One region of the Pandoraea fibrosis genome, then DNA from elsewhere that is predicted to be linked to it. Evidence: riboswitches for the same ligand, from Rfam matches in the RefSeq annotation. Region 1 holds a riboswitch; the other holds the start of a gene.
The links. Region 1 has a riboswitch for thiamine pyrophosphate ahead of thiC (phosphomethylpyrimidine synthase ThiC). Riboswitches for the same ligand answer to the same signal wherever they lie in the genome.
Positions count from the first base shown of each region.

Region 2: it holds a riboswitch for thiamine pyrophosphate, as region 1 does, so the genes downstream of both, PI93_RS05345 (FAD-dependent oxidoreductase) here and thiC (phosphomethylpyrimidine synthase ThiC) in region 1, are expected to answer to the same signal.

Region 1 covers NZ_CP047385.1:2,024,289-2,029,184, forward strand. The annotation lists gene PI93_RS09080 (hypothetical protein) at 1-423, shown strand, start outside; gene thiC (phosphomethylpyrimidine synthase ThiC) at 567-2,483, opposite strand; TPP riboswitch at 2,557-2,655, opposite strand; gene pdxR (MocR-like pyridoxine biosynthesis transcription factor PdxR) at 2,780-4,339, opposite strand; gene PI93_RS09095 (carboxymuconolactone decarboxylase family protein) at 4,578-4,896, shown strand, end outside.
Region 2 covers NZ_CP047385.1:1,201,629-1,206,524, reverse strand. The annotation lists gene PI93_RS05355 (thiazole synthase) at 1-242, opposite strand, end outside; gene thiS (sulfur carrier protein ThiS) at 244-441, opposite strand; gene PI93_RS05345 (FAD-dependent oxidoreductase) at 458-1,591, opposite strand; TPP riboswitch at 1,725-1,836, opposite strand; gene PI93_RS05340 (ABC transporter ATP-binding protein/permease) at 2,090-3,877, shown strand; gene PI93_RS05335 (SDR family NAD(P)-dependent oxidoreductase) at 3,988-4,788, shown strand; gene PI93_RS05330 (MFS transporter) at 4,872-4,896, shown strand, end outside.

The sequences.
Region 1 (4,896 bases):
GAGTCGCCCGGAAAATTCATCGAGAAGGTGTGCGATCGGTTGCAGCAGGGCTCGCGCGTGCTGCCAACGCGGGCGAGTACCGAATGGATGCTTCGCGTGGGATGTGCCAATGGCATGCCGATGCATCAGGCGATGGTGCGATCCGATCTGCCATCCTCGGTCGGACTGGGCACGGACGAGTGGGTCAAGCTCACGCTCGGGATCGAGCAACTCGGTGAGCGTCACTGGGAGATGCGCCACGCGCAGGTGCTCGACGCCGCAGCGCTGCCGGCATCCAACACGCGGTCCTTCACGGCACTGGCGACGTTGATGTCCTCGAAGCCGCCGCACATCGCAACGCAGCGGCTGCGCAACCAGCTCACCATGCGTGGCCTGCCGACGGCGCCGGCTGACGCCACCACCGACGCGTCGGCGCAACGCTAAACGCATCCGATCCGGCGAACGAGGAATCGCCGGCCGTCATCCATGAAAAAACGCGCCCGGTATGACCCGGGCGCGTTGGCATTTCACTGGCGCGAACGGCCTGCGCGCGGCGCGAACGACACGCCGCACGCTGTGGTGTCGCGTCAGGTACGGCGATAGATTTCGGCGCCGCTCTTGACGAACTCGACCGCCTTGACTTCCATGCCTTGCTTGAGTGCCGCTTCGTCGCTAAGGCCTTGCTTGGCGGCATAGTCGCGCACGTCCTGCGTGATCTTCATCGAGCAGAAGTGCGGGCCACACATCGAGCAGAAGTGTGCCACCTTGGCGGAGTCCTTCGGCAACGTTTCATCGTGGAATTCGCGTGCCTTGTCCGGATCGAGACCCAGATTGAACTGGTCTTCCCAACGGAATTCGAAGCGTGCTTTCGACAGCGCGTTGTCGCGAATCTGCGAGCCCGGATGGCCCTTGGCCAGATCGGCGGCGTGCGCGGCGAGCTTGTACGTGATGATGCCTTCCTTCACGTCGTCCTTGTTCGGCAAGCCAAGGTGTTCCTTCGGCGTGACATAGCACAGCATGGCCGTGCCGTACCAGCCGATGGTCGCCGCACCGATGCCCGACGTGATGTGGTCGTAGCCGGGGGCGATGTCCGTCGTCAACGGTCCGAGCGTGTAGAACGGGGCTTCGTCGCAGTACTCCAGCTGGAGATCCATGTTCTCCTTGATGAGCTGCATCGGCACGTGGCCCGGGCCTTCGATCATGACCTGCACGTCGTGCTTCCAGGCGATCTGGGTGAGTTCGCCCAGCGTCTTCAGCTCGGAGAGTTGGGCTTCGTCGTTGGCGTCGTAGATCGAGCCGGGACGCAGGCCGTCGCCGAGCGAGAATGCGACGTCATATGCCTTCATGATTTCGCAGATCTCTTCGAAGTGCGTGTACAGGAAGCTTTCCTTGTGATGGGCGAGGCACCACTTGGCCATGATCGAGCCGCCTCGGCTCACGATACCGGTCATGCGGTTTGCGGTCATCGGCACATACGCGAGGCGCACACCGGCGTGAATCGTGAAGTAATCCACGCCTTGCTCGGCCTGTTCGATGAGCGTGTCGCGGAACATTTCCCACGTCAGTTCTTCGGCCTTGCCGTTCACTTTCTCGAGCGCTTGATAGATCGGCACCGTGCCGATGGGCACCGGGCTGTTGCGCAGAATCCACTCACGCGTCTCGTGGATGTGCTTGCCGGTCGACAGATCCATCACCGTGTCGCCACCCCAGCGGATCGCCCACGTCATCTTGTCGACTTCTTCGCCGATCGACGACGTCACGGCCGAGTTGCCGATGTTCGCGTTGATCTTCACGAGGAAGTTGCGGCCGATGATCATCGGCTCGGATTCCGGGTGATTGATGTTGTTCGGGATGATGGCGCGGCCGCGCGCGATTTCGCTACGCACGAATTCCGGCGTGATCTCGGCGGGAAGGCTGGCGCCGAAGTGCTGACCCGGGTGCTGACGCGAGAGCAGCTTCGCGAGACGCTCGCCCTGCGGACCGGCGTTGCGCACGCTTTCGATGTATTCCTGACGGCGCAGGTTTTCGCGAATGGCGATGTACTCCATTTCGGGCGTGATGATGCCCTGACGCGCGTAGTGCATCTGCGTGACGTTCTTGCCGGCCTTGGCGCGGCGCGGCGTGCGATGCAGGCCCGGGAAGCGCAGGTCGGCGGTGGCGGTGTCGGCGGCACGCTCACGGCCAAACGTCGAGGTCAGGCCCGGCAGCGCTTCGGTGTCGCCACGCTCTTCGATCCAGGCGGCGCGCAGTGCGGGCAGACCGGAGCGGATATCGATGCGGGCGTCGGGATCCGTGTACGGACCGGACGTGTCGTAGACGTAGATCGGCGGGTTCTTCTCGCCGCCAAAGCTCGTTGGCGTGTCGGATTGCGAGATTTCACGCATCGGAACACGCAGGTCGGGGCGCGAGCCGGTGACGTAGATCTTTCGGGAATTCGGCAGCGGTGCGATCGCGGCTTCGTCCACGCGCGCGTTGGCTGAGAGGAACTTCGGATTGGCGTTCATGCAATGTCTCCTGGCGGGGCACGTGTTGACGCCGACAAATTCGGCGCAAAGCGGCTCAGGAGCATGAACGGGGGCGAGGAACTTCTACGCTCCCTGCGCTGGCATTATCCAGATCAGGTTCTAAGGGTATTTCTCACCCACAACTCACGTTGCAGGACCCCTGCGCTAGCTTTGCGGCAACGATACACCGACATGCCCGGCAAACACAAGCACGACGTGTCCCGAAAAACGTGAACGGATGATGGTGCAATGCGGCATGCAGAGTGCCGATACCCACTTCGCTGGCGGGGCTGGCGTCACTTGGCGGCGTGGACTTTGTCATCGTCGTCGAAGGCGCGAGCGAGCCGCTGGGCAACGTCATCGGCCAACGTTTCGGGCACGTTGGTAAAGCTCATCACGAGTGCCGGTGGCAATGGGCGGGTGACGCTGAAGAAGGACAGCGCCCCCGGCGCAATGCCATGTCCGAACGCCGTGCGGCACAACGCGCGATCGTTGCGATGTGTCTCCAGCCAGCCGAGCAAATGCATGCCGCCGGCTTGTTGTGCGAGTTCGATGCGTCCCGGCAGGTGTTGACGCAGCGCCTGCGCGAGCGCCGCGCGGCGCTCGCCATAGAGCTGGCGCATGCGTTTGATGTGGCGGCTGAAGTGTCCCTGGGTAATGAAATCGGTGACAGTCGCCTGTTCGATCCATCCCTGAGTAGGGGAGGCCAGCGACGCGTTGGCGACGAACGCATCGCACAGCGAGGGCGGCACCACCAGATAGCCGAGGCGCAAACCGGGAAACAGCACCTTGCTGAACGATCCGGCGTAGAGCACACGCTCCCCGCCATCCAGACTCTTGAGCGCGGGCAACGGCGCGCCGGTGTAGCGGAATTCGCTGTCGTAGTCGTCTTCGACGATCCAGGCGCCATGCGCCTGCGCCCACGCCAGCAGGGCCAGACGGCGCTCAAGCGGCAGCGTGACGGATAGCGGCGACTGGTGCGACGGGGTGACGACCGCGAGCCGTGCGTCGGGAGCGGTCCGCTCGCCGGCCGCGACGTCGAGTCCCTCCTGATCGACAGGCACCGCCACTAACGTGGCGCCGGTCATCCGAAGTCCCGCCTGTGCGCGGAAATAGCCCGGATCCTCGCACCATATGGCATCGCCCGGGCGCAGCAGCACACGGGCGATCAAGGCTAGCGCGCCCTGATAACCCGCCGTGACGATGATCTGGCCGGGTTCGCAGTGAATGCCGCGTGCAATCGCGAGATAACCGGCAATGGCTTCGCGCAGCGGCGCCCAGCCAATGGCGCTCTGATAATGCAGTCCCTCGGGGGAAAGATGCCGCGCGTGACGTGCCGCGAGGCGTGCCCACAGCTTGCGCGGGAATTCATCGAGGGCGGGCATGCCGTTTTGCAAGGGAAACGGCATGCCGAAAGCATTCAACGGGATGCTGTTGGGGTTTTCGGGCACATCGCGCACGGACGTCGGTGGGCGATTGAACGTATCAGACGTTTCGCTTGGCGAGGCGCGGCTCGATCGGGTGGTGTCGACACGCGGGGGCATCGCTTTCGCGGCGGCCTCGAGCCGTGTGCCCTCCAACTGAGGGTTGACGCGACTCCCGGCGGCACCACGCCCGATCACGAAGCCTTCCGCGACGAGCCGTTCGTAAGCCGCTTCGACCGTGCCGCGCGCCACGCCGAGTTCGCTCGCGAGCGCGCGCGTCGATGGCAATCGGCTCGACGGCGCGAGCTTGCCCGAGAGAATGCCCTCGCGAATGCGCTCGTACAACGCCCGGTAGGTCGGCATGCCCGTAGTTTGCATGGCGTCGGCCAGATGCAGAGCGGCGAGTGCGGGACGGCTGGATGTTTCGGACATGGCGTGATGTCTCGCGTGACTTGATGGGGAAGTCATCCGGCACCGCCCTCCCTGGTGGCCGGCTCGACTGACTTTGGCCTAGCGATTCTATTCGGTTTTGGCTCTTCTGAATGGGACAAGGGGTGCGTATCGTTCAGAAGGTGTCTGGGGTGTGGATGCATCGTCTGCCATGGGATGTGTGATGGCGGCATACCCCGGCTATCTCGGCATTTTTCTGACCTGAAGGGAGATTCGACTCATGCAACGCCTGAACTTCATCAAAGCTTCCTCGCGCCCCTACGAACATCTCGGCACGCTGAGCCGTTACTTCCACGACTGCGGCTTGCCGGACGGGCTGGTGGAACTGGTCTGGCTGCGTGCGTCGCAACTCAACGGCTGCGCGTTCTGCATCGACATGCATGTGACCGACGGGCTGAAAGTGGGGATCGATTCGCGTCGTTTGCATCTGCTCGCCGCCTGGCGCGAGACTGAGCTGTATTCGCCGGCCGAGCGTGCAGCGCTGGCCTGGACGGAGGCGGTCACCAACGTACAGGATGGCCATGTGCCCGACGCCGTTT
Region 2 (4,896 bases), 820 kb from region 1:
CGACGCAGCGTTTCCCAGAAATGCCCTTCCGAGGCCTGCACCCCGTTGCCCGACAGTTGGCGGCGCAACGCCACCGTCACCATGCCCGGGCGCGCCGCGTCGATGGAATCGTTGAGCGCTTGCAGCGACGGATAGCGCGCCGTGCCCAACAGAAAACGGCTGCCAAAGCGAGTGTCGTACAGCGTGAGCGCGTCACGCGCGCTGCCTGCGGCCACGTTGGCCGATTCGGTGAATGCGTTCATTTCAGCCTCCGGCGACCGGTTGCACGACATCGATCTTGTCGCCCTGCGCGAGCGTGCGCGCCGCGTATTGCGTCTTGGGCACGAATTGCCCATTGATCGCCGCCGCGAACGGCGGCTGCGCGCCGTAGGCGGCAAGCGCCTCGGCCAGCGTCGCCGTCTCGGCCACGCTCAGCGTCTGTTGATTGATATGGATGTCCATCGCGTACAGCTCCCTCTCATGCCTGACGGAACAGGTCCGGCCACGGCCGGCTCGCTCGCCACGTTTCCCAGTCGAACGCGGTCGGTGCAGCGCCCGTCGATTGCATCAATGCCTGCGCCAGCGCGCAAGCCTCTCCCGTGACTGCCGGCGCCAGCAGATAGCCATGCCGGTACAAACCGTTCACTCGCAACAGCCGCGCCCCGTCCCACTGCACACGCGGCAGATGATCGGGCAGCGCGGGGCGGCAGTTGACGTTCAACTCGATAATGCGCGCCTCGCCGAACGCCGGGTTCAGCGAATGCGCCGCCGAGAGCAGTTCGAGCGCCGAGCGCACGGTCATCGGCGACATGTCTTCCGACTCGAGTTCGGTCGCGCCGATCACATACAGATCGTTTTCCTTGGGCGCGATATAGATCGGGTAACGCGGATGCAGCAACCGTACCGGTCGGCGCAGCCCGATACCCGGCGCGTGAATGCGCACCACTTCGCCGCGCACACCGCGCAATCGCGTGAGGACTTCGCGAGCGCCCAACCCACGGCAATCGATGACGAGCCCCGCGTCGGGATAGGCCCCTTCCGCGATCTCCGTATGCCAATGCAGTTCTGCCCCCGCCTTTTCGAGACCGGCCGCCAGTGCGCGCAGCAATTGACGGTTGTCGAGTTGCCCCTCGTTCGGCAGCAGCCAACCTTCCTGAAAACGCCCGGCCAGCGCAGGCTCGACCTCGCCCAATTGCGCACCCGCCACCCGCTCGACGCCACCACGCAGCAATGCCGGCGGGGCATTCGCGCGCATGCGCCGATCGAACATCACGGCTTCGGCACGGTCGGGCTGATGCCACACGACCAGCGTGCCGTTGCGTTGGAAGAAGACAGGCTCGGGCAAGCCATCGATCAGCGACGGCCAGCGCTCGAGACCGGCCGCGCCCATCTCGACGATGCTCGGCTCCGCCACGGCGGCCTCGGCCAGCGGCGCGAGCATGGCAGCCGCGACCCAGCCGGCGGCAGACGATCCGTCGGCGTCACCCCGCTCATACAGCGCCACGCGCACGCCGGCGCGAACCAGTTGCCAGGCCAGAAGACGGCCGGATAGCCCGCCGCCGAGGATGGCGACGTCGGGACGAGAAGCCGAACGGAGTGTCGTGGCGCTCATACGCGCATGGCCGCGCAAGCCGTCACGGCGCGCAGGCAATCAGGGGAATACGAAGGAATCGGTGGAAGGCAGCGCATGGGGTCCTTTCCTCATGAAAGCAAAAGGACGAAACGGTGTTGGACACCTTACCCCACTGGAGGAGTCGGAAACTTCCCACGCCGGTATTACCCGGGTCGGGTGCAAAGGGTCTCTCTCAGCCCCGTGACGTCGTTACGCATGGTCACGGAGCACCCCTGTTTCGCCCGCAGCCATTACAACATAGATGCCGACGCCCGTGCAAGCTGGGTTCCCGGCCGGTTACACGCCCGTTGCGTCTCGTTTTTCGACGAATCTCCCGGGCCTTGTAACAACACGTAAACTGAAATTCGGTGTGACGCGAGTTTCAGGGCGCAATTCGTGCAACGCAGCATCGGGAACTGAGGTCAAATGAGCCGTCGTCCCCCATCACACATTGCACCACTGCGGCAGTGCCGCCAGACGATCATGGTCCACACGCCGATGTCCCCCCAATCGCCCGAGGTGCCCCCGCCCGGCGACCCCGTCGCCACCCCGGCGCCCAAGCCGCCGAAGCACCCTACGGCCTGGCAATTGATCCGGCCTTACTGGGTCTCGGAGAAACGTTGGGAGGGGCGCCGATTGCTGGCGCTCGTTGTGGCGCTGAATCTGGCGGTCGTGTTCATCAACGTGCGCCTGAACGCGTGGAACGCCGGCTTTTACGACGCCCTCGACAAGCGCGACTGGCCTGTCTTCAAGTCGTCGCTCGCCGAATTCGCGATCCTTGCCTTCAGCTTCATCATCATCGCCACGTTCCGCACCTACTTCCGCCAGATGCTCGAAATCCGCTGGCGGCAATGGGTAACCGATACGAACCTGTCGAAGTGGTTCACCCGTCAGGCGTATTACCGCATCGAGCGCGACCATCTCGCCGACAACCCCGACCAACGTATTTCGGAAGATATCCGCACGTTGGTCAACTCGTCGCTGGCGCTGTCGCTCGACTTGCTGACGACGCTCGTCTCGCTGTTCTCGTTCATCACGATTCTCTGGACGATCTCCGGCGCAGTATCGTTCCTGCTCGGCGGCATGAACATCACTATCCCGGGCTACATGGTCTGGGTTGCGGCGCTTTATGCCGTCGTAGGCTCGTTTTTCATCTTCAAGGTCGGCCGTCCGCTCGTGGGCCTTAGCTACCGGCAGCAACAGGTGGAAGCCGATTTCCGTTTTCTGCTGGTGCGTTTGCGCGAATCGGCCGAGCAGGTCGCGCTCTATCGCGGCGAAGGCGCCGAACTGTCTCGTCTGAAGTCGGCGTTTGGCGCAGTGCGCGAGAACTGGTGGCAAATCATGGTCGTAACGAAGCGCCTGATCTTCGCCAACTCGATTTACGCGCAGATCGCCATCGTCTTCCCGATCATGGCGGCGGCCCCTCGCTACTTCGCGGGCGCGTTCACCCTCGGCGTGCTCATGCGAATCATCGACGCCTTCGGGCAGGTCAGCGACGGCTTTTCGTGGTTCGTGAACAGCTTCGCGACACTGGCCGACTGGAAAGCGACGATCAATCGTCTGCGCGAATTCACGCGCGTGATCGACGAGCCACCACAGCAACCCCATGCAGGCGCCATCTCGGTCGTGACAGCGAACAGTTCGTCCGCTCCCGGGTATGCGGCGACCGATCTGCATCTGGCGCTTCCCAATGGCGTACCGCTCGCAGCCGCCGGAACGTTCGCGTTCACACCGGGTTCCCACTGGCTCATTCGCGGCCGTTCGGGTTGCGGCAAAAGCACCTTGTTGCGCGCCCTCGCGGGTCTTTGGCCCTTCGGCAGCGGGCGCATCGACGTCCCCGCCAACGCCCGCGTGCTGTTCCTCTCGCAACAGAGCTATCTGCCCATCGACACCTTGAAGGCCGCACTGGCGTTCCCCTCGCCGCCCGACACGTTCAGCGACGCCGAGTGCCGTGACGCGCTCGCCGCCGTCAACATGGACCAATACGCGAGCGAGTTGTCAACGCCCGCCCACTGGGCACGACGGCTCTCGGGCGGGGAACAGCAACGGCTCGCCGCGGCGCGTGCGTTGCTCCAGAAGCCCGATTACCTGTTCCTCGACGAGGCCACCAGCGCACTCGACGTGGAGACCGAAGAGGCCGTGTACGAAGCGTTGCATGCGCGTTTGCCCAACACGGCGATGGTGAGTGTGGCGCACCGCGAGACCCTCGGCCGCTTCCATCAACACACCATGACGTTGCGGGCCACCGGCGACGTCGAACCCTCACAGGTGGCGGGCGCCGCGTAGCAGGCGCGCACGCCAATTCATTCACTTCCTAAATAATATTGACGCGCCTGTCCCGGCGCACGAGGGCTTTGGCATAATCACGGGCACCCTTTGCCTGACTCGGCCTCATCGTGACCACCCCCGCTTCCTTGTCCGGCCAGTCTCACCGACGCGCCGGACGCACTATCGTCGTAACCGGCGCCGCTTCCGGCATCGGTGCGGCCATCGCCCGCCGGCTTGCCGGCCCGGAAACTCACCTGTTACTCCATACCCGCGGGGCTTCTGACGAGAGTCAGGCGCGTCTCGCCGAGGTACGTCGCGCCTGCGAGGCGCTCGGCGCGCAGTGCGCCGTCTGGTTCGGCGACCTCGCCGAGACCTCTGCCGCCACACGGTTGATCGACGCCGCGCACGACGCCTTCGGCCCCGTCGACCAACTCGTGAGCAACGCGGGCTTCGCCACGCGACAGCATCTGGCCGATGTGGACGACGAGGCCTTTGCGCGCACGCTCGCCGCCATGCCCGGCGCATTCGCCGCGCTCCTGCGCAGCGCGTTACCCGATCTGCAACGCTCGCCGCAGGCCAGCGTGGTGGCCATCAGTTCGTTCGTGGCACACCGCTTCGCGCCGAATCAACCCGGCTTTCCCGCAACCGCCGCTGCCAAGGCCGCCATCGAGGCGCTCGCCAGAAGCGCCGCCGCCGAATACGCTCGCTTGGGCGTGACGATCAACTGCGTCGCGCCCGGCTACACACGTAAAGACAGTGGCCACTCCGCCATCGATCCGGCCGCATGGCAGCGCGCAGCCGACGCCACGCCGACCGGCCGCCTCTGCGAACCCGACGACATCGCCGCGCTCGCCGTCTTTCTGCTCGGCCGGCATGCGCGTCAGATCACGGGACAGGTGATTCACGTCGACGGCGGCCTGACGCTCTGAGTCGCGCGCGAGTTTGCGCACCCCACAAGAAAAACACACGTCACACACATAACGACAAGCACACGATCCACCGAGGAGTCTTCATGGCATTTTTTTCCTGGTTCAAGG